DNA from 4 places in the Clostridium kluyveri DSM 555 genome. Region 3 is predicted to be linked to each of the others. Evidence: riboswitches for the same ligand, from Rfam matches in the RefSeq annotation. Region 3 holds a riboswitch; each other region holds the start of a gene.
The links. Region 3 has a riboswitch for S-adenosylmethionine ahead of metA (homoserine O-acetyltransferase MetA). Riboswitches for the same ligand answer to the same signal wherever they lie in the genome.
Positions count from the first base shown of each region.

Region 1: another riboswitch for S-adenosylmethionine. It lies ahead of thiS (sulfur carrier protein ThiS); the one in region 3 lies ahead of metA (homoserine O-acetyltransferase MetA).
Region 2: another riboswitch for S-adenosylmethionine. It lies ahead of CKL_RS16215 (YbaK/EbsC family protein); the one in region 3 lies ahead of metA (homoserine O-acetyltransferase MetA).
Region 4: another riboswitch for S-adenosylmethionine. It lies ahead of CKL_RS19695 (YezD family protein); the one in region 3 lies ahead of metA (homoserine O-acetyltransferase MetA).

Region 1 covers NC_009706.1:1,915,684-1,921,589, forward strand. Annotated here, with positions in the region: gene CKL_RS08865 (ROK family protein) at 1-875, opposite strand, end outside; SAM riboswitch class I at 1,002-1,106, shown strand; gene thiS (sulfur carrier protein ThiS) at 1,373-1,588, shown strand; gene CKL_RS08875 (HesA/MoeB/ThiF family protein) at 1,578-2,408, shown strand; gene CKL_RS08880 (M67 family metallopeptidase) at 2,413-2,823, shown strand; gene CKL_RS08885 (sulfurtransferase TusA family protein) at 2,866-5,181, shown strand; gene CKL_RS08890 (O-acetylhomoserine aminocarboxypropyltransferase/cysteine synthase family protein) at 5,255-5,906, shown strand, end outside.
Region 2 covers NC_009706.1:3,380,653-3,386,558, reverse strand. Annotated here, with positions in the region: gene nifJ (pyruvate:ferredoxin (flavodoxin) oxidoreductase) at 1-383, shown strand, start outside; gene CKL_RS20055 (CDIF630_02480 family spore surface protein) at 420-581, opposite strand; gene CKL_RS16225 (undecaprenyl diphosphate synthase family protein) at 703-1,347, opposite strand; gene greA (transcription elongation factor GreA) at 1,769-2,233, shown strand; SAM riboswitch class I at 2,377-2,473, shown strand; gene CKL_RS16215 (YbaK/EbsC family protein) at 2,583-3,059, shown strand; gene CKL_RS16210 (DUF4912 domain-containing protein) at 3,196-3,648, shown strand; gene CKL_RS16205 (glycoside hydrolase family 57 protein) at 3,760-5,346, shown strand; gene CKL_RS16200 (DEAD/DEAH box helicase) at 5,466-5,906, opposite strand, start outside.
Region 3 covers NC_009706.1:1,710,170-1,716,075, forward strand. Annotated here, with positions in the region: gene CKL_RS08010 (YhgE/Pip domain-containing protein) at 1-2,080, shown strand, start outside; SAM riboswitch class I at 2,159-2,264, shown strand; gene metA (homoserine O-acetyltransferase MetA) at 2,409-3,323, shown strand; gene CKL_RS08020 (trans-sulfuration enzyme family protein) at 3,406-4,587, opposite strand; gene metK (methionine adenosyltransferase) at 4,687-5,898, opposite strand.
Region 4 covers NC_009706.1:820,631-826,536, reverse strand. Annotated here, with positions in the region: gene sufB (Fe-S cluster assembly protein SufB) at 1-422, opposite strand, end outside; gene sufC (Fe-S cluster assembly ATPase SufC) at 452-1,198, opposite strand; gene CKL_RS19695 (YezD family protein) at 1,365-1,523, opposite strand; SAM riboswitch class I at 1,650-1,757, opposite strand; gene CKL_RS04055 (nitrogenase component 1) at 1,889-3,217, opposite strand; gene CKL_RS04050 (nitrogenase component 1) at 3,217-4,683, opposite strand; gene CKL_RS04045 (MetQ/NlpA family ABC transporter substrate-binding protein) at 5,068-5,892, opposite strand.

The sequences.
Region 1 (5,906 bases), 210 kb from region 3:
ATAACACAATTTAAATCCAATAAATCAATATAAAATTCCATACTTTTTCCCAATTTAGAGGCAGCATCAAAAATTATCTTTTCAGACAGTTCATTGTTTTTTTGAACTGAAAGGCATACCTTATTAAAATCAACATCTTGATTTGTATTTATAACCATATGCTCAAAAGCATATTCATTATCATCTGCTGTTTTTATAATTCTATCTTGTAAAATTGTCCCTTCCCTTACTCTCAATCCACAATTAAAATAAGCTAGATTTTTAAATTGTTTCCCACTGCCATATAAATACTCTGCAATAGCAGCTGAATTTGCACCATTTTCACTAACTATACTACATTTCAATTTTTTTTCAAGTATTTCGTCTATATTCACATCATTCCAGACATCTGTTTCAATTCCAAGTCCTACTCCAATAAGATCAATAAGCTCCAAACTTAATTCTATGTAAGCATCACTTATAATTCTTACAATTTTTTCCACAACTTCATTATATGAATTGGAAGAATTAACATAAAAACTCTTCTTGTAGAAAATTTCCATTCTTAAATTTACTATGGAAACTTGTACATGAGTTTTAGATATATCTATACCTATAATATAAAATCTGCACAGGTTTATATCATATAGTATAGGTTTTCTACCTCCTGTGGATTCTCCTATACACTTTTGTACTATAATTCGCTTTTTTTCAAGAGGACTCATAATACGATTTAATGAAGTCAATTTCGTTCCTGTTCTAAGCAGGATTTCATTCTTAGTCATGGCTCCATCTTTTTGAATTAAATTAAATATGTTTTTTTCATCCGGGTTTAAATCTTTAAATAATCTATAATTGTCCACCATAATTATCATACCTTTAAAAATCAAATACAAAAAACTTACCCCTATAATAAACTGAAACCTAGGGCTATGTCAATAGCATAACAATGAAAAATATATTATTGACAGGATTAATTTAAGTATGTTAGTATGTTAGTATTTAAATAATTAAATATTAAATTCTTATCAAGAGAGGTAGAGGGACTGGCCCTGTGATACCCGGCAACCTTATTGTTTTCAATGGTGCTAATTCCAGCAGGCATGTATTTGCTTGACAGATGAGAAACTTGAATGAAAGACTTTCTTGTAACTCATGGCAAGGAGGTTTTTATTTTAGTTATCAAGTTTTTACAGTTCGGGGGAAGTTTGCTCATGTAAATAACCTATCTAGAGGGCAATAGCGCTTGTTTACCACTTTGAAAAAGCTGAGGGTGTTAACTAAATTACAGCTTTTGGATAAGTTTATATTTTCTTTTTACCAAAACGGTTAAAACATTAAATAGTGTAAATTTTCTTATGCTATTTAATATCAAAATAACAAGGAGGACGTTATGAACATAAAAATAAATGGAGATCCTAAAGAAATAAAGGATGGATTAACAGTAACAGAACTTTTAAAAATTGAAAATGTGGAAATGCCAGATATGGTTTCCGTGCAATTAAATGATGAATTTATAGACAGAGCTAACTTTTCGACTACTGTACTAAAAGAAAATGACAAAATAGATTTCTTGTATTTTATGGGTGGTGGGACTTTTGGATTATAGTGAAGAACAAATAGAAAGATATTCAAGGCATATAATACTATCAGAAGTTGGAGTAGAGGGTCAAGAAAAGCTTCTTAATTCCAAAATACTCATAATTGGAACTGGAGGCCTTGGAGCACCTGCGGCTATGTACCTTGCAGCTGCAGGAATAGGAACCCTGGGGCTTGTAGACGGAGACAATGTGGACCTTTCCAATCTTCAAAGACAGATAATACATGAAACTGGAGATGTGGGAAAATCTAAAGTTCAGTCTGGAAAGGAAACTGTAAATCGTTTAAATCCTGATGTAAATGTAATTACCTATAATGAATTGGTAGATTCTCGTAATATTTTAGACATTATAAAAGATCAAAACTACGATTTTATTATAGATGGTACCGACAATTTTCCAGCTAAATTTTTAATAAACGATGCTTGTGTACTTTCTAAGAAGCCTTTTTCCCATGCGGGAATAATAAGATTTAATGGGCAACTCACCACATATATACCAAACAATGGTACACCTTGCTATAGATGTATCTTTCAATCACCACCACCTGCCGGAGTAGTACCTACCTGCAGAGAAGCAGGAGTACTCGGTGTTATGGGAGGGATAATAGGTACTCTTCAGGCAACAGAAGCAATTAAATATTTACTTAATCTTGGAAATAATTTAGCTGGATATCTTTTAACTTACAATGCACTTACTATGGAATTTAGGAAAATAAAATTAGGTAAAAATGAAAACTGTGGAGTATGTGGACAACATCCTACCATAAAAAATCTTATAGATTATGAACAAGCAGCCTGCGACTTAAAAACAGGAGAGTTGAAAGGGTGATTATATGATTTATATAGATAAATTAGAATATGAAAAGATTGTAGAACAAGCAAAAAATGAATTTCCTCATGAATGCTGCGGATATTTGTCAGGAATCATATCCGGAGAGGATATATTTATAAAAAAAATATATCCTTTAACAAATATAGATAAAAGCAGTGAACACTTTTCTATGGATCCCAAAGAACAGTTTAATGCTTTAAGATTTATAAGGAATGCAGGGCTTAAGATCATCGGGAACTATCATTCACATCCTTATTCTCCCTCCAGACCTTCTGAAGAAGATAAAAGACTCGCTTTCGATACTAAAATATTATACGGAATTTTATCACTTGAAAAACCTGAGCACGTATTTAATCTATTTAAAATAGATAAGGACAAAAATGTGGAAAAACTAAACTATACTATAAGATAGTTTCACATTTTCAAAAAGTAAATTAGTGGGAGTGATATTTATATGATAGCTATAAATGAAGAAAACTATAAATCTATAGAAGACATTAAAGATAAATCAGAACAATATAAACTAGCTACAATAGACCCTTTGAGATTCAAGGCTTTTAGAGTTTCCATGGGAGTATATGAACAAAGAGAAAAGGAAACCTATATGGTAAGAACAAGAATACCCGGTGGTGTTATAAGCTTAGAACAATTTAAGTGCATAGGTGAACTTGGTGCAAAATATTCCCAGGGTAAAATCAGATTTACTTCAAGACAGGATATTCAATTTCAAAGTATCAATTTAGAAAGTGTATACCCTATAATGAAATCCCTTATAGAAGTGGGAATTATTACAAAAGGTACTGGAGGAAATACTGTAAGAAATATAGCATGTTCCCCTCTTTCCGGTGTTTCATTAGATGATGTATTTGACGTAACTCCTTATGTAAAAGCTGCTACTAATTATTTAATAAAAGATCCAACTACAATGAATCTTCCTAGAAAATACAAAATAGCTTTCTCAAATAGTAATGAAGACACCGCAAATGCTACAGTATCGGATCTTGGATTTATAGCTAAAATATTGAATAATAAAAAAGGATTTGAATTGTATGGAGGCGGTGGATTTGGAGGAAGCCCCTCAGTATCCCTGAAATTAGGGGATTTTATAGAAGCAAAGGATATTCTCTACTATATACAGGCCATGAAAAATCTCTTTGAAAAGAAAGGAGACAGAACCAATAAAAACAAAGCTAGAATAAGATTTATAGTTAAAAGACTTGGACAGGAAAAATTCATCCAATTATTTAACGAAGAAGTAGATAAATTAAAGTCATCTGTAAATCTAGATGTAGATGTAGATGAAAATGAGTTTATATTAAGCACCTCGGCAGATATAGTAAAAGAAGCAGCTGTATCTGAAGAATTAAAAAATATATTATTTCCTCAAAAACAGTCAGGATATTATTCTGTCTATATACATCCACAAAGCGGTCATTTAAGTACAGATAATTTAGATGCTATACTTGGCTTTGTTAAAAACTTAAATTATGAAACCTCAATCAGGGTTACAAATACTCAGGGATTTTTTATAAGAGATCTCAAAGAAAATGATGCTGAAAAATTAATCGATATAATTAAAGATTTTACTTCTATTTATAATATAGATAATTCTCTCACCTGTGTTGGAGCTTCCACATGTCAGTTAGGCCTTTGTCTTTCACAAAATCTCTTAACTGCCATAAAAGAAGAGTTTAAAAATACTTCTCCAGAAATAAAATCCTCTCTTCCAAGATTATATATATCAGGATGTCCTAACTCCTGTGCCCAACATGAAAAAGGACAGATAGGACTTCATGGAAGAGCTAGAAGAACCGAAGGAGGACTTATACCTATGTACTCTGTTTCTCTAGGGGGAAAAGTCGGTTCAGGATGTGCCAGAATGGGAGATGCCTTTGGAGATATTCCAGCTAAAAAAGTTCCTGAATTTCTTCATGAGCTATCAAAACTAAAAGTTAATTCAAATCATGATGACTTCTATGAGTTTTTAGCTGATAAATCTTCTGATATAAAAGAATTAATAGAAAAATATAGCCACATAGAAAAATTTACTAGTGAATCAGATATTTTCTTTGATTTTGGAGCCTGTGAAAAATTCTCCTTGAAAAACAGAGGTCCTGGAGAATGCAGCAGCGGAGTAATGGATGTAATTAAACTTGATTTATCAAATGCTAAATCTTCCCTTGCTAAATATAAAAAATCTGAAAACCAACAGGATTTATATTCTTCTGCTGTATCTTCTGCGAGAACCCTTCTGGTACTTAGAGGAATAGATACAAATAAACCTAGGGAAATATTCAAAGAATTTGAAAAAGCTTTTATATACACAGGTTATGTTAAATCTTCAATAAAAGAACTATTTGAAAATCTTATAGATTACAAACTTGGAGATTTAGAAAATATATCTGATAAATTTTCTGAAATAGAATATTTATATAAAAAAGTTGAGTCTATGTATGAATCCTTAAATGGGAAGCTGGAAATAACTCTTCCTAAGGAAGAACAGAAATATACACCATTTGACGATGGAAAACAACCTGAAGAAAAAAAGGACTATGAAATCATCGATTTTAGAGGAATAAAATGTCCTATGAATTTTGTAAAAGCTAAAATTGAGTTATCCAAAATTAAACCAGGACAAAAAAGAGGATTTTATATAGACGATGGTGATCCAATAAAAAATGTGCCGGAGAGCATAAAAAAAGAAGGACATAAGATAGTTTCCATAGATAGGAATTATGAAGGTTATAATCTTTTAGTTGTAGAAAAATAATATCAAATTCACAGTCAGTCAACTGACATAATTATATTTGATTATGTCAGTTGTAATGAATTGAGGTGAAACTATGAAATTCAATACTAAGCTTATACACGGAAATTTAAAAACAGATGCAACAGGTGCTACCAATGTTCCCTTGTATTTATCAAATGCCTATGCCCATACTAGTGCAAAAAAGCTGGAAAATATATTTAAAGGCAAGGAAATGGGATATTCCTATACAAGAATATCAAATCCCACAGTTACTTCTTTTGAAAGAAGAATTGCCAGTATAGAAAATGGTTTAATAGCCACCTCTGCTGCCTCTGGTATGAGTGCCATCTATATTTCAATAATGAACATAGTAGAACCTGGAGATGAAATAATTGCTTCCAGCAGTTTATATGGAGGAACCTATACATTAATAAGAAATTTAAAATTATTAGGTATAAAGGTAAGATTTTTAGAAAATATAGATAAAGCAACTTTAAAAGAAGCTATAAATAAAAATACTAAGTTAGTTTTTGCTGAAACTATAGGAAATCCCAAATTAGATGTTTTGGATATAGACTCTGTATCTAAAATTTGCAAAGAAAATAATATAGTTTTAATGATAGATTCTACAATAACTACTCCCTACCTTGTAAAACCTCTGGAATATGGAGCAGATATTGTAATTCACTCTACATCAAAATATATAAATGGTACTTCCAATTCCATAGGAGGCATTATAGTAGATG
Region 2 (5,906 bases), 1.7 Mb from region 3:
GCGCTAATATGAATCATACTATAAAGACAATAGTAGAAGCTGAAAATTATAAAGGACCATCTCTTATAATAGCTTATTCACCATGTATAAATCATGGTATAAAGACAGGGATGGGAACTAGCATGGCTGAAGAGAAAAAAGCAGTGGAGTGTGGATACTGGCACTTATATAGATTTAACCCTGCTCTAAAAATGGAAGGTAAAAATCCTTTTGTTTTAGATTCTAAAGAACCAAAAGCTTCTTTCAAAGAATATATAGATGGAGAAGTGAGATTTTCTTCATTGAAAAATATTTTTCCAGAAAGGGCGGAAGGTCTTTTCAGCCTTGCAGAAAGAAATGCTGCAGATAGATATGGAATATATAAAAAATTATCTGAAATGTAAAAATAGATTAAAGGCCGCTTTAATACGGCCTTTAATCTATTTTTCATTACTGTCTACCCATTCTTTAGCATTTTCAACTTCTACTTTATTTGGTAGGGGTACTTCTGAAGTTGGCTTGGTTTTATATATATTTGCCCAGGAGGCTGTTTGGTGATTTTCTACAATTGGCTGCTTAATTTTTTCTTTATTCTTTGGCATGATTTTTATCACCTCATATATAGTATCTTCAAAAAATCATAACATATAAGTGGAAAAATTTATTCAAATGATAGAATCAGCCAATATCCCCGCCTTCTTAAAAATTGATCTTTTCGGATATCTATCCTCCCAAAGTTATATCCTGATGCCTATACCATTTAAGAGCTTGCATTAAATGTTCAGGTTTAAAATCTGGCCAGTAGTCCTCTATCATATAAAAATCTGAGTATACTGATTGAACAGGAAGAAATCCGCTGAGTCTTCTTCGTCCTCCCCAGCGTATAATTAAATCTATTCTAGTTATATCACTGGAATTAAGATTACACATTATGGAAGTTCTGTTTGTAGTTCCAAGATTTTTTACACTACTTAAATCCCATTCCCAACCATAGTTTACTAAAAAATTAATTTTTATTCCTCCTGTTCCAAACTTTTTTCTGACTGTATAAGGAAGAAGTGATTTAGGGAACATAGGAGAATCTGAATTGCCTACTACTAAAAGAGAAGCATTTTCTTTAGATAAAATTTTTACAGCTTCTATACAGGCCCTAGTAAATGCTTTGGTTTGAGGGGCAGGACGTTTCGTATTATCTGTAGTAAACCCATAATAAGTTAATTCTTTTATGCCTAATTTTTCACATAATTTAAATAACTCTATACCAGGTTTTAAACCAAAATTATAACCATTTTCCTTTGCCATACCATTTTTCAGTGCCCATCTTCTATTTCCATCTGGAATTATGCCTATGTGAGCTGGCATTGACATTTTTTAATCCTCCTTTTTATTTAAAGATGCATAAAGTATATCTTTAAAATAATACTTTAAATTATTGCCAATACATTAGTAGATTATTCTAAAAAGATATAATTTTAATTCTATTCTACAATATAGGTTACCCACTATAAGCATGTAGGTTGATAAAATGAAATTATTTTAGATAAATTTTCAATTAAGCCTATCTCTACTGCAGAGTAAAATTTAAAGAGCATATTAAAATAATCCATAATTGTAAGGTAAAGCAGGAATTAAACTATTCCTACTTTATTTGCCTTTCACTTGTTATTTATTTTTATATATCTTATAATAAAATAGTAAAGTAAATAACTGTATAAAGGTTTTTAAGTTTGTAGAAGTTTCATGATTTATAGAATAGAAACTTATAAAATTTGGAATGTAGGTGAGTTTTATGCAAGATGTAATTTTGACGGAAGCTGGTAAGAAAAAACTGGAAGAAGAATTAGAGTATTTAAAAACGGTGAAAAGAGTAGAAATAAAAGCTGCATTAAAAGCTGCTAGGGCACAGGGAGACCTTAGTGAAAATGCTGATTACAGTGCAGCTAAAGAGGATCAATCTATGACTGAAACTAGAATACAAGAACTTGAATATCAACTTAAAAATGCTGTAATAATAGAGAGCTCATTGGAAACAGATGTGTTTGATATAAATAGGACTGCTTTAGTAAAATTTTATGATGTAGACGAAGTTGAAGAAGTAACACTGGTAAGTTCTGTGGAATCAGATGTTAAAAATATGAGGATAAGTATAGAATCCCCTTTGGGAAAAGCTCTTTTTAGATTAAAGGTGGGAGATAAGGCAACAGTTATATCACCTGATGGAAACTATGACGTAGAGGTAGAAAAGTTATTATAATGAATATATTTAATAGCGGAATATTTTTATTACTACATAAGTTGTGGGAGTTTATATAGAGCTCCTTTTTTGTGCGAATTAGCAGCATTGATGTTGACAAATATTTGTTGTTTTGTTATCATGTATGAAATTAAATAGTAAAATTCTTATTTTGAGAGACGGAGGGACTGGCCCTATGATGTCCGGCAACCTGAATATTTAAGGTGCTAATTCCAGCAGGTATTACCTGAGAGATAAGAAAAATGAAGAAGTATGTAAAACCTCTTGTAGCTTATCTGCAGGGGGCTTTTAAAATTTTAATTTTTAAAGCTTATAATAAGAAATTTTAATAAAATTGGAGGAATTAAAGATGAGTGTAGAAAATGTCGTTAACTACTTTTTAAATAGAAATTTGGAGAATCCTGTATTTAAGCTTCCAGACAGTGGCGCCACTGTACAGCAGGCAGCGGAGACTATACATACAGACCCCAAATATATAGCAAAAACCTTGGCCTTTAAGATTAAGGATGAAGATATACTTATAGTTATGAGAGGAGATTTAAGAGTTAGCAATAAAAAATTTAAAAAGATTTTTAAAACTAAAGCTAAAATGTTAAATCATGATGAAGTTTTAGAGAATACAGGTCACCCTGTAGGGGGACTATGTCCTTTTGGCTTAAAGAAATCTTTAAAAGTTTACATAGATATTTCTGTAGAGAATTTTCCATATGTATATCCTGCAGCTGGCTCAAAGGAATTTGCTCTTAAGATAAATCCACAACAAATTAAAGAACTAGTAGATGGACAATGGATTGATGTATGTGAAGATGAAGCAAGGGATTCTTAGATCCAGGAATTTGCTTGTAACATGCTTTTTTCATATGAATGTTAAAAGAATTATAAAATTTTAGGACATATATTTTAATTTATAAGTGACATATTTGGAATTTATAGGTATAATGTAATTATTATTAATGAAGGGAGTGAATTCATTGAGAGGTGATGAAAAAACTTCTTTAGTGCTTATGGTTCAAAATTCTCATAGAATATTTTGTTATTATAATGTATCATCTATGACAGTAAAAGAATTTGAAGATAGATATGGAGAAGCACTATGGATAAACTCAAAACCAGTTATAAAGGTTTATTCTGTAGAAAATGGAATAGGTAAGAATATAAAGACAATATTGGTAGACCCCTTTGCAGATAGCTGGTATATAGATATTGAAAAGGATGATATGGATCTTTTTGTAAAGCTGGGCAGAATTATATCAGGTAACAAATTTGTTGAATTTGCAGTTTCAAATACAGTAACAACTCCAAGGAACAGCAAGTCTTTAGATAATTCTCTTTATTTTCTGGATGTTTCTCAAACTGATATATCCAATCTAAAGAAAGAGTTTTCTAATAACTTTACGAGAGGAAAAAAAAATTAAATATCCAGAATTAATATTCAAGGATGAAGGTGGATACAATAAATTTATAGATAAATATATGGAAGAGTTAGAGAATAAATATAGTTTAACTTCTTCTAGAGGAGGGCTAAAATGACTAAAGGATATATTTCAATTATACTTCACAGTCATATGCCTTTTATAAGACATCCAGATTTAAAAGATCCACTAGAGGAAAGATGGTTATTTGAAGGTATCAGTGAATGTTATATACCACTTATAAGTATATATGATAAGCTTATAAAAGATCATGTAGATTTTAAGATAACTATGTCTATAACACCTACTTTAATGACTATGTTAGAAGATGAATATTTAAATAAAAGATATTTACAGTATTTAAAAAAATCTATAGAGCTCTCTGAAAAGGAGATAAAGAGAACAAAATATAATAAAGAACTTGCTGTACTTGCCAAGTTTTATAATGAAAGATTTTGTAAAATATTAGGTGTTTACAAAAATTATGATTACAATATAATGAATGCCTTTAGAAAGTTTCATAGACTGGGGTACTTAGAAGTGTTAGCCAGCTCTGCTACCCATGGACTTTTACCTTTGCTTGCCATAAATCCAGAATCGGTTAAGGCACAAATAGGGGTGGGGGTTCAATGTTATCTGGAGCACATGGGTCATGTTCCAGATGGAATATGGCTTCCTGAATGCGCCTATACCTATTCATTGGATTATGTACTTAAGGAATTTGGAATTAAATATTTTATAGCAGAGAATAAAGCACTTGTAAATGCCTCTCCTAAGTCCAGATATGGCGTTTATGCACCTATTGCCCTTCCAAATGGAATTTCTGTATTTGGAAGGGATGTGGAATCATCTTATCAGGTGTGGAGTGACTTTATGGGTTATCCCGGAGATTTTAATTATAGGGAATTTTATAGGGATATAGGATATGAACTCCCTTTAGAGTATATAGAACCTTATATAAATGAGAATAAGATTAGAATTGACACTGGAATAAAATACTACAGAATAACTGGTAATACAGATAACAAGGAATATTACAATAGGAAAAGAGCTTTAGAAAAGATAAAAGAGCATGGAGAACATTTTTTTAAATGCAGGGTGGAACAAATCGATAAACTTAGTGAACATATGGATCAGCCTCCTATAATAGTATGTCCTTATGATACAGAACTATTTGGACATTGGTGGTTTGAAGGACCTGATTTTATAGATGAATTCATAAGAAAAACCATGCAAAATAATTGTAATTACAAATTAATTTCTCCCATGGACTATTTAAAAAAATATCCTATAGTTCAATGTTCAAGTCCCTGTCCTTCTAGTTGGGGAGAAAATGGAGACTTTTCCGTGTGGATAAATCCACATAATCAGTGGATATATAGAGAAATACATAAATGCGGGGAACAGATGGTGAGACTTTCTAATACCTATACAAATTCTACAGACTTACAAAGGAGGGCTTTGAATCAGGCAGCTCGTGAATTAATGCTTGCAGAATCCTCAGATTGGCCTTTTATTATAAAAAATAATACTGCTGTAGAATATGCCGTTAAAAGAATAAATAATCATGTAGATAGATTCAATAAGCTTTATGATAGTATAACTAAAAATGCAATTGATTTAAAGTATTTGTCACAGTTAGAAGCATTAGACAACATTTTTGAAAGTATTGATTATAAAATTTACCAGGAATCCAAATAAGCATTACAAAAGCCCTAAAACCTTTAAAATTAAATTTTGGTACATAGGGCTTAGTTAATTACTTTATATACTTAAAGGCACTATTATGTCCCTAAAAGTAGGCGAATTATGCATATATATTAATTTTTCTTGCTTTTTGCAAGTTCTACAGAAACTCTTCTGCTTTGAAGTTTTTTACCATTGGATTTCTTTAATATAATAGATGCCACCCTTTCAGGAACATTTATAAAAGTAAATTTGTTTAATATATCTATATCACCTATTTCATATGCTTCTACTGAAGAAGTTTCATTTATAAATTTTATCAATTTTCTCGGAGTTATATTATCCATTCTTCCTATGGAGAAGAATAATCTTACATTATTATCTTCTATACCTATGGAATTTTCTTTATAATCAAAACTTAACTCCTTGTCAAAAATTATTTTCATGAGAGAGGCCGCTACATCTACCAGGTTATACTCTTCATCTAGTTCTGTAGCTATAGGAATAAAGTTTTTATAATTGTTTTCTGATATAACTTTTTTGATTTTTTCTTCTATGTTTTTATATTTGGCTTC
Region 3 (5,906 bases):
TATTTTGCCCTCTCTCTATGCATGGATTAACATAAAAGCTTCTTGGAATCCCTATGCTGAAATCAACACCAGAAGACTTCCCATAGCTGTAGTTAACAATGACAGCGGAAGTACCTTCAACAATAAAAATATAAACATAGGCAATGAAGTTGTTAAAGAGTTAAAAAAGAATACAACTCTTGATTGGGTGTTCATAGATGAATGGCAGGGAAATTACGGATTGAATACAGGTAAATATTATGCATTAATTGAAATACCACAGGACTTTTCCAGCAAAATGCTAACCGTAACAACACAAAGTCCTGAAAAGCCTAACATTATATATAGATCTAATGAAAAATTAAACGCTGTAGCCACTAAAATTACAGACTCTGCAAAAACCAACTTAATAAACAAAATAAAAAGTAATTTTATAAAAACAGCCAGCCAGGAGGTTTTTAAGGAATTAAACTCCTTGGGAAAGGATTTAGAAACAGATAAGCCCCAAATTATACAACTAAAGGATACTATTCCTGAAACTGTTTCTAGTATAAATGACATAAAAAAATACATATCAGAAATAAATACTAATTCAGAAGAATTACAAAAATATTTAAACGCACAGAAATCTGATTTTCCTAAGTTGTTACAGCAAATAAATAGTGTTCAAAATATTTTAGCACAAAGCAAATTATTGGTTTTGTCTACCAAACAGACCTTAAATTCAACACAAAATAATTTAAATAATGACATAAATGAAATTCAATCCTTAAATGATCAAATACAGGATCTTCTAACAAATTTAAATAACATAAACAAGATAGATATTGGTTCAAATTTAAATATTACTGTAATAAATCAATTAATTAATCTGGATAACTCCCTCATTAAAAAAATTAACAATACCCTTGAGATTCTGGATTTCATTAATGATTTTCTCCCTAATAAAGGTGCAAGTAAACTTATAGATTCACTTAATACACTAAAAAATTCAGTACAAACTGAAAAAACATATTTAAATAGATTAAAATCTTTAATTAATAGTAATTCCTCTGAAGATAATATTACTTCAGTTATAAATGAACTTTCTAATTTAAGCAACCAAATATCTATGAATGTTGTCTCTCTATCCAACGCTTTTTATCTGGACACTTATCAGTCAATAGACATTGCCACAGACAACTTAACAAATAGTTTAAATAATATAGATTTCATACTGGAATCCACAAAAGTCCTTGTTCCACAATTAAATACTTTGGCCAATTCTGAAATATTAAGCAGTAAGGCTTCAGTTAGCCAGACTAATAATTTAAATAAGAAATTAGAAGATATTCAAAGTAAACTAAATGAATTAAGCTCTAAGATGGAAAATTTAAATGAAGAAAATTTAAATGAAATAATAGATTTTATGGAGAAAAACCCGGATGAACTTTCAAATTTACTCTCATCTCCCATAAATATAAAAAATATTGAGGTTTATAATTCAGGATTATTTGGATATGCAGTAACTCCTTTTTATACCACATTGGCAATATGGGTAGGGGTACTACTATTGTCTTCTATATTATCTTTTCACTGCAAGGATTTTGACGATAACAAAAAACTGACAGTAACACATAAATATTTTGGAAAATTAGCTCTATTTTTAATATTATCTTTCATACAAACTATTATTACTATACTAGGGGATGTTTATTTGCTAAAAGTTTACCCTCAGAGTATGGGGCTTATGATACTGATATCCCTAGCCTGCAGTGTTACATTTACTATTATAATATATACACTGGCATCCATATTGGGCAACATAGGAAAAGCCATTGCGGTAATAATTATGGTTTTTCAAATTGCGGGGGCTGGAGGAATTTATCCTATAGAAACTCTTCCAAAAATATTTAGTACACTTGCGCCTTTTTGGCCTTTCACTTATGCCATAAGAGGATTCAGAGAAGCCATTGGTGGTCCCTTATGGGAAAATGTATATAAAGATCTTATAGCAATAGCTGGTTTTTCCTGTGTATTTTTACTTCTATCACTTCTAAAACGACCCTTGCATAATTTGATAGAAATTTCAGAGCACAAATTTAGAGAATCAGGCCTTTAAATGAAGTACTTTTCATTCAAAATAAGTTATTGACAAAAATAAGCTTTTAGTATAGAATATAGTGTAAAATCAAATTAAATCTTATCAAGAGCGGTGGAGGGACTGGCCCTATGAAACCCGACAACCAACATTTTATTAAAATGTATGGTGTTAATTCCAGCAGATTATTTCTGAGAGATAAGGAAAATAGTTTTAAATTAGTTTATTATAAAAGTTATTTTTCTTACAGAAAAATAACTTTTATTTATTTAACTCCAAAATTGAAATTTGAATAATAAGATTTTTATTTGATTGCCACTAAAACTATTATAATTTAAGGAGGGATTTTATGCCAATAAATATACCTAACAATCTTCCAGCTTCTAAAGTATTAAAGGCTGAAAATATATTTGTTATGAATGAAAATCATGCAGTAAGACAAGATATAAGACCGCTTAATATAATTATATTAAATTTAATGCCCCTTAAAACCGTTACTGAAATACAACTTTTAAGATTGCTAAGTAATTCACCTATACAAGTTGATATATCTTTAATGTATTTAAAGTCTCATAATTCAAAAAATACTCCTGCAGAGTATTTAATTAAATATTATGAAACCTTTGAAGAGATAAAAGACAAAAAATTTGATGGTATGATAATAACAGGTGCACCTGTAGAAAAATTTGAATTTGAAGATGTTGATTATTGGAAAGAATTAACTGAAATTATGGATTGGAGTACCCGAAATGTTTATTCCACTATTTATATATGCTGGGCCTCTCAGGCTGGACTTTACCATCACTTTAAAATTCCAAAATATACTCTGGAACAAAAAATATCCGGTATTTTCTCTCATACTTTAAACGAAGCCAATATTAAACTTTTTAGAGGTTTTGATGATATATTTTATGCACCACATTCTAGGTATACCTTTGTAAAAAGAAAGGATATTGAAAGAGTTCCTGAACTAAAAATAATTTCTGAATCCAAAGAAGCCGGTGTCTATATAGTAGCTACAAAAGGTGGACGTCAGATTTTTATTGCTGGACATCCTGAATATGATACTTTAACATTAAAATCAGAATATGAGAGAGATATAGCACTAAATTTACCTATAGATATACCTCAAAATTATTTTCCAGATGATAATCCAGATAAAACGCCTTTATCAAATTGGAAAAGCCATTCTAACCTGCTATTTTTAAACTGGCTTAATTATTATGTATATCAGGAAACACCTTATGATTTAAATAAACTCTAATAATATCTCATTATAATAAATAGGAGCAAGATTTATATAAAAATTAAATCTGCTCCTATTTATTATAATTATCATTTACCAATTACTGTAATCCGCATTTTTTTAATGCCTGTTTTAAATCTGCTATTATGTCACTGGCACTTTCCAGTCCTATGCTAAATCTAATGTATCCTTCTCTAAACTGCTCTGGATAAAAATTAATTCTCTCATCATTTGGTCCGGTATAGACAATCAAACTTTCGTCATGCCCTAGTGAAACAGCCTGGGTAATCAATTTCAGTGAATTAATAAATTTATTGTGGGTATCTACATCTGCTTTAAGCGCAAAAGCAATTATTCCAGAATACATATTCATCTGTTTCTTGGCAATATTATGCTGTGGATGGCTTTCCAGTCCTGGGTATGCTACAAACTTTACAACTGGATTGGACTCAAGAAATTCGGCAACCTCTAGCGCAGTATCACTATGCTGTTTCATACGCAGCGGAAGAGTTACAACTCCACGCATAATTAGCCATGCATTAAAAGGACTTATTGTCCCTCCAAGATTAACCATGGCCTCACGTTTTATCTTATCTATAAGTTCTTTTTTACCGATTACTGCCCCTCCCATGGCATCTCCATGTCCATTTATATATTTTGTCAAACTATGTATGACAAGATCAGCTCCAAGCTGTAGAGGTCTTTGTAGAAATGGAGATGCAAAAGTGCTGTCAACACTCAATAGCGCTCCAATAGATTTTACAATTTTAGATATTTCTTCAATATCACTTATTTTAGTAGTAGGATTTCCTGGAGTTTCAATATGAATGAGTTTCGTATTTGGCCTTATTGCTTTTTTTATCTCTTCCAAATTAGAAGTATCCACAAAACTTGTTTGTATGCCATATTTATCCGGAAGATATTCATTTAGCAATCTATATACTGCTATATATGAAACATTTGAACAAATCACATGAGATTCTTTATTTAAAAAAGAAAAAAATACTCCAGCCAGTGCAGATACACCGCTTGCAAGCACCACACAGTCCTCTCCCCCTTCAAGGGAAGCTAACTTCTCCTGAAGATAAACTTGATTGGCAGAAGTGTTTCTTGTATATAGTAATTGATCCGCATCACTCCAATTTATAGAAGATGCATCTTCAGGCAGTCTATAGCAATTTGCCATAGTTATAGGACGTCTTATAGCTCCTGTTTCCTTGTCAATTCCATTCCCTACATGAATACATTTTGTTATAAAATCAATATTGTTGTCATCAATCATTTTATACTTTTCCCTCCAATATTTTATGGATGCATAATGCTGCCCGATATCCTCAGCATTATGCAATATTAATAATTATTCCTTTAAAGTACCAATGAATTAAAAACTGCTTACTAATTCTTGGTAATTCTTCTTATAAATATTTTTTATTTCATCAACTTTGTCAAATCTTTCCCATGGAGCATCTATATCAGTTCTTCCAAAATGTCCATATGCAGCAGTATTTTTATATATAGGTCTCCTTAAATTAAGTTCTTTTATAATAGCAGCGGGCCTTAAATCAAATACTTCATTTATAATTTCCACTATTTGATCATCGCTTATTGTTTTACCTGTACCAAAAGTATCTACACTTACAGATACAGGTGAGGCAACACCTATGGCATAAGCTATTTCTATTTCAATTTTATCTGCTATACCTGCTGCCACTAAATTCTTAGCTACCCATCTAGCAGCATATGCTCCTGACCTATCTACCTTTGTAGGATCCTTTCCTGAAAATGCTCCACCGCCATGTCTGCCATATCCTCCATAACTATCAACTATTATTTTTCTTCCTGTAAGTCCGGAATCTGCTTCCGGTCCCCCTTTTACAAATCGTCCCGTAGGATTAATCAAATATTTTGTATGGGAATCTAAAAGCCCACTTGGTATTGCTGCTTTTATAACTTTATCTATTATATCTTTTTCAATTTCATCATAACTTACATTATCTTCATGCTGGGAAGATACAAGTACAGTATCTATTCTAACAGGTTTTCCTTTTTCATACTCTACCGTAACCTGGGTCTTTCCATCAGGTCCTAAATACGGAATTATATTATTTTTTCTCACCTCTGAAAGCTTTTTTGCAAGCTTATGAGCTAATACTATAGGAAGAGGTAAATATTCAGGAGTTTCATTAGTTGCAAATCCAAACACTATTCCCTGATCTCCCGCTCCAATTGCCTCAATATTATCTTTTTCACCATTTCTAGATTCTAGAGAATCATTTACTCCAAGTGCAATATCTGAAGACTGTTCATCTATAGATGTTATTATGGCACAACTAGCTGCATCAAATCCAAATTTTGAATTACTATATCCAATATCACTTATGGTTTTTCTCACTATCTTGGGTATATCTATATAGGCTCTGGTTGATATCTCCCCCACTAAAATTACAATTCCAGTATTAACAACTGTTTCACAAGCAACTCTGCCATTCTCATCTTTTTCAATAATGGCATCTAATATGGCATCTGATATTTGATCGCAAATTTTATCTGGATGTCCTTCTGTAACGGATTCTGATGTAAATAATCTACTCATTTTTATTA
Region 4 (5,906 bases), 890 kb from region 3:
TTTTTCAAATCCTCACTTACATTATGGTAAACAACTTCAGAATCATATTGAGCACCCACTCCTGCTAGTGATTTTTGCTCTGCTTTAGGTATACCCAGCAAATCAAAAGTATTTTTTATATCCTTAGGAACATCTCTCCAATTATGTTTTATGTCAGTATCTGGTCTTACATAGGCAACTATATTATCCATATTTAGATCTGTTAAATCAGGTCCCCAAGATGGCATTGACATATTATCATATATCTCCAAAGCCTTAAGCCTAAATTCCCTCATCCAAGCTGGATCATTTTTTTCATGAGATATTTCCTCTATTATCTCCTTTGTAAGCCCTCTATCCGTTTTATAAACAGATTTATCTTTGTTCTTTACATCATAAATACTTCTTATTATATCTTTTATATAAGTCTTATTTTTTTTCAACAGGATCACCTCTCTTATTAAGCAGTAAACTATACCAAAGACTTAAATTTATCATATCCGCTTTTCTCTATTTCTTCAGCTAAAGATGCATTCCCAGTCTCAACTATTTTTCCATCTACAAGTATATGGACATAATCTGGTTTTAAATACTCTAAAATACTATTATGATGGGTAATTATAAGTATAGAATTCTCATTTGTTATAAGCTTGCTTACTCCTTCTGATACTATTTTCACTGCATCTATATCAAGTCCCGAATCCGTTTCGTCTAGCATAGCGAGTTTTGGTTCAAGTACCGCCATCTGAAGTATTTCATTTTTTTTCTTTTCTCCACCAGAAAATCCTACATTTAAATATCTTCTAGTATAACTTTCATCTATTCTTAAAAGTTCTAATTTTTCCTTCAAAATTTTTCTAAATGCCAAAATGCCTATTTTCTTTTTAGAAACTGAGATTTTTGCGCTTCTTAAGAAATTTTCCACAGTTATACCTGGTATCTCCTGTGGATATTGAAAAGACATAAAGATTCCACACCTTGCCCTTTCATTTACTTTTAAGTCACTGATAGACTTTCCTTCAAATATTATATCTCCTGCTGTCATATTATATTTAGGATGGCCCATAATAGTATTTACAAGTGTAGATTTTCCCGCACCATTTGGCCCCATTATGGCATGAACTTTACCTTTACCAACTTCTAAGTTTACTCCCTTTAATATCTCTTTATCTTCAACCTTTACTTTTAAATTGTTTATTTCTAATAATTTATTTGACATTTTATCTCTCCTTTAAATCCGAGTATTTGACTCATATTTAAATATAAAAAAAATCAGCCACAAAGTTACTCCGGCAATTAAACAGGGTAATACCCGACCTAAATGCTCAACATTGTTTCTGATTATATTTTACTCTTTATTTAGACGATAATCAACAAATACCCTTTTATTTAAGTCTTATTTTTTCTTTAGTTTCCACTTGAATCACTATCCCATCTTGAATTACCAAAGTTATTGATCCATAGCTTATATTTTTCAATGACTCAATTATTTTTCTTATATATTCTTCCGAAATCTGATTTTTCCTTTCAATTTTTTTCTCCATTTTTATATTGTACCCCCTTTTATACAATCTTATTAATATAAAAATCAAAAACCCTCTTCCAAACAAGAAGAGGGTTGTATATCATGATTAAGATATAAAAGAATCGACCTTAAAGGTTTTTTCTTTACCTCATCTTCCAGAACTATGTTCTGATGGACTTAGCACCTTACATAAAATTAAAATGTGGTTGCTGAAACTTCATCGGGCCATTCCCTAAGTTTCTCTTGATAAGGATATTCATTAAATTTTTGAATTATTACCTATATAAGTTTCATTATATTATATTAAACTTTACGATGTCAATAAAATTGAAATAATTTTTTAGTAAATAAATCAGATTTGTGCTACATAAATTTTATATACCACTATTTATAAGTCTCCAGTATATTACTGTATATATCCTCCGTCAAAGTTAATCCTCCGTTATATCCCACATAAGTTCTATTTAGCACTAACCTATGCTTCACTGGCAGAGATATATTTATTCCAAATCCATTTAATTCTGACACTATATCTCTATCCCATGAACTCCCTAAAATCAGAGGAGTATGATTGCCATATTCATATTTTCTCAACCTTTGATGTATTTTTCCTCCATCTACTTCAAATATTACTTTAGCAGAAGTGCTATTTGAGAGATGTTCAAATTCATGCTCTATGCTTTTTCTATATTGCTCAGGAGTATCATCTGTAATATATTGTTCTCCTGGAACAATACCTAATTCATTGGTTAAAAATTTACTAATTCCAAGGGCATAAAAAGAATCTGTTATATTAGAAAATCTATCTGCCACACTATATCTGAATTCTATAAAAAAGTCTATTGATCTATCAATATAATAGTAAAATCTCTCTTCTTCCTCATTTATAAAAGCTTCCGCCTTTTCTTTATCAAGCTTAGCAAAATCCCCCACAGTTCTTAAAAATTTACTAGTTTCCTTTGCACCTATAGGCAAAATTGGATAATGCAAATAAGGAGTACCATACTTTTTCTCTAATAATTTAGCAGTATTTAAACCCACCCAAGGTGATAAAACTAAATTAAACTGTGCTTGTGGTATTGTTTCCCACTCACTGACGCCGCCGGACTCTGTACCAAAAAGTATATTCACTTTTAGCCCTATTCCTTCAAGTAATTTCTTTACCTCGCTTAAATTTCCACACCAAAATGTATCCTGATAGGGAAGTACAGACCACACATTTACTAATCCCATTTCTTTTTTTACTGGTTTTTCACCTACAAACTGATTTATAATGGCTTCAATAACTAACTCATGACCCTTAAAGTTACTTCCTTTAAAACCTGCTGTCTCTGCATAAACTATAGGTATGCCTTTATCTTTATATTCACTTACTACTTGCCCTACATCATCTCCTATTATATCAGAAGTACATCCTGTTAAAACTACAAACAAATCCCCTTTTAAGACCTTAAGAGTTCCATCTATTACTTGCTTTAATCTCTGCTCTCCCCCAAACACAACTTCTCTTTCCGTAGTATTTGTACAAGGCACAGAACTTCCACCAGAATAACCTACTCCTTGATATCCTGAATCAACACTAAGACCATCAAAAAGTTTAATCCCACAACCTGGCCCTGAATGAAGTATAGGAATAGCTCCTTTTATAGCTAGTACTGATTGTTGTGCACCTAATGCACAATAATGTCTAGGCTGCTCTATTATTTCATCCATCAAATATCACCTCCCAGAAAAGTATAAGGATCCTGTTTAAGCCACCAATCAGTATATGGCAACTTGGAATGTGCTGCAATATTAGTTACGAACTCTTTAGTTAAAAGTACACCTATGATTTTATCACCATAATTAAGCAATCCTTGATATCCTAATCCAAATTGCTCATCTCCCATTAAAAATGTGGGTATGCCAAGCTTTGGTCCCCAGGCAGCCATACCCCCATGACGTGCTATAAACAAATCAGGTTTTAGTCTGTTTAGTACATTCACTAACTCAAAAGGTTGTTTATTGCATACGTTGAAATTCTTAACATCTCCATAATTCTTCACTACATGAGGAAGACTTTCACTTCTAGGATCTTTATTATCACAGCAAGGATCATGATGAAATATTGCTGCACCTGCCACTTCCATATGGAGCTCCTTTAAAAGTGCTATTAAACTATGTCCATGAGCTGCACCTGCAGTAATATATACTCTTTTCCCCTTCAATTTACTTCTCAACTCCTTAAGTTTAGGGGCAATTCTTTCTCTTTCAGATTTTATCAATTCTTCAACTTCCTTTTCTTTTCCCGTTACTCTGCCAAGTTCTCTAAACCAAAGATCTGTACCCTTAAGTCCATAAGCAGGCGGTGCTTTTACTTCTGGCACTCCATACTCTTGCTCTAATCCTGCTGCTAAATATGTGCCAAGTGTAGGACATATTTGTACTGTAGCTGCAGCTTCAGATATTTTTTCAAGCTGTGCTATAGTAGAAAATGGTACAATATAATTAGGCTTTAGCCCAATTCGTCCAAATAACTCTGTAAATATATCAGTTCCCCAAAAATTAATTACATTTACTAAATCCTCCCTTTTATTAACAGGAGGCTTAACAATTTTTCTCAAAATGGCATGATATGCTGCATCAAAACCTGTTGTCCAAATTTTTGATCTAAAACCCTCACAAGCTACGAAAACTATGGGTATCCCCAATTCTTTTTCCGCTTCATTGGTTACTACTTCTACATCATCCCCTATAATTCCCGAGGCACAGGAAGTAGTAACAAAAATTGCATTAGGCTTGAATCTTTTATAAGCTTCTTTTATAGTTTTTCTTAATTTTTCCTCTCCACCATATATAGTATCCTTTTCAGTTAAATTTGTATTCAATAGTCTTGCATTTCTTAATGGAAGATTCCTTTTAATCTGTCCTACTCTGTTAGTAAAATTAAAATCAGGTAAATCCGCACAACATCCTATTGGAGCATGATTTATTACCACAGAATCCTGTATCATAATAAGCTGACACAGTGAATAACCTGAATTACATCCTAAACATTGGCTAAAAGAGCGCCTTCTATCACATAATCTTTTACCTTTAGATCTATTACAAAGCTCTCTAGCAGTTCCTGCAAAGCCAGTAATAGAACCTAATCTAGATTCTCTAATTTCAACCTCTGGGGATTTTATATTAATACCCAAGAATATACCTCCTTTATAATTATCATTTAACCTTTTACATATTTATATGAATCCAAATACTATGAGGAAATTTTGCTTTACAAAACATAAAGTTTAGTCTCCAGTATACTGGTCAACTAAACATCCAAATTATACATACTCTTTAAATAATATAGTTTGTAATCATCAAGTAATTCTTAGGTTCAGATGGAGCTTGCTATAGAAAAATGCTTATCTCCAGTTGAACCTTAGAAGAACTTATCCATGCGCATTAGACGTGCTTATCTCCAACCTTGAAGAGGATGGGAGTATTAGCTAATTCTAGCCCTCTGATAAATTGCATTGATACATAGAATATGAAAAAATATAGATTCTTTTCAAGCGGCATCTCCCTTTCTAATTATTTTAAAAAGCCGGCACTACTGCAACTCCATATTTGCTTTTTATGAAGTTTTTTACATCTTCTGAATTCAGCTTTGCCACTATGGCTTTAATTTCTTTTTTATTTTCATCACCCTTTCTTACAACAATTACATTTGCATAAGGTGAATTGCTGCCTTCTCTAAATAGTGCTTTATTTGGATCCATTTTAGCTTCTAATACAAGATTTGTATTTATTATGGAGCCATCTACATCCGGCAATACCCTTGGAAGCTGAGCTGCATCAACTTCTACAAATTCCAGATTTTTAGGATTATCTGCAATATCTGAAGGCGTAGCATTATAATTAGATATTCCGGATTTTAATTTAATAAGTTTTTCAGCTTCAAGAAGAGCCAAAGCTCTGTATTCATTTGAAGGATTATTAGGTATAGCAATCTTGGCGCCCTCTTTAAGTTCATCTTTAGATTTAATTTTATCAGAATAAAAACCTATGGGTTCCACATGAACTTTTCCAGCCACTGCAAAATTATATCCTTTTTCTTTAGCTACAGACTCTAAATAAGGTACATGTTGAAAATAATTCGCATCTATTTGTTTTTCCTGTAAAGCTGGATTTAACTCATCTTCGCTATCTAAAACAACAACTTGTAAATCTATCCCCTCTTTTGCCAGTGCAGGTTTTATATGATTCAATATTTCTGCATGGGGCACTGCCGCTGCTCCTATTTTAACTACAACCTTATCACTTTTACTGTCTGCACTTTTTGAGTCACTCCCATTGCTGCAGCCCGAAAATAATCCTACAGCCAACGCCAAAACTAAAAATATTATACTTTTTCTCTTCATATTGATTTATCCCC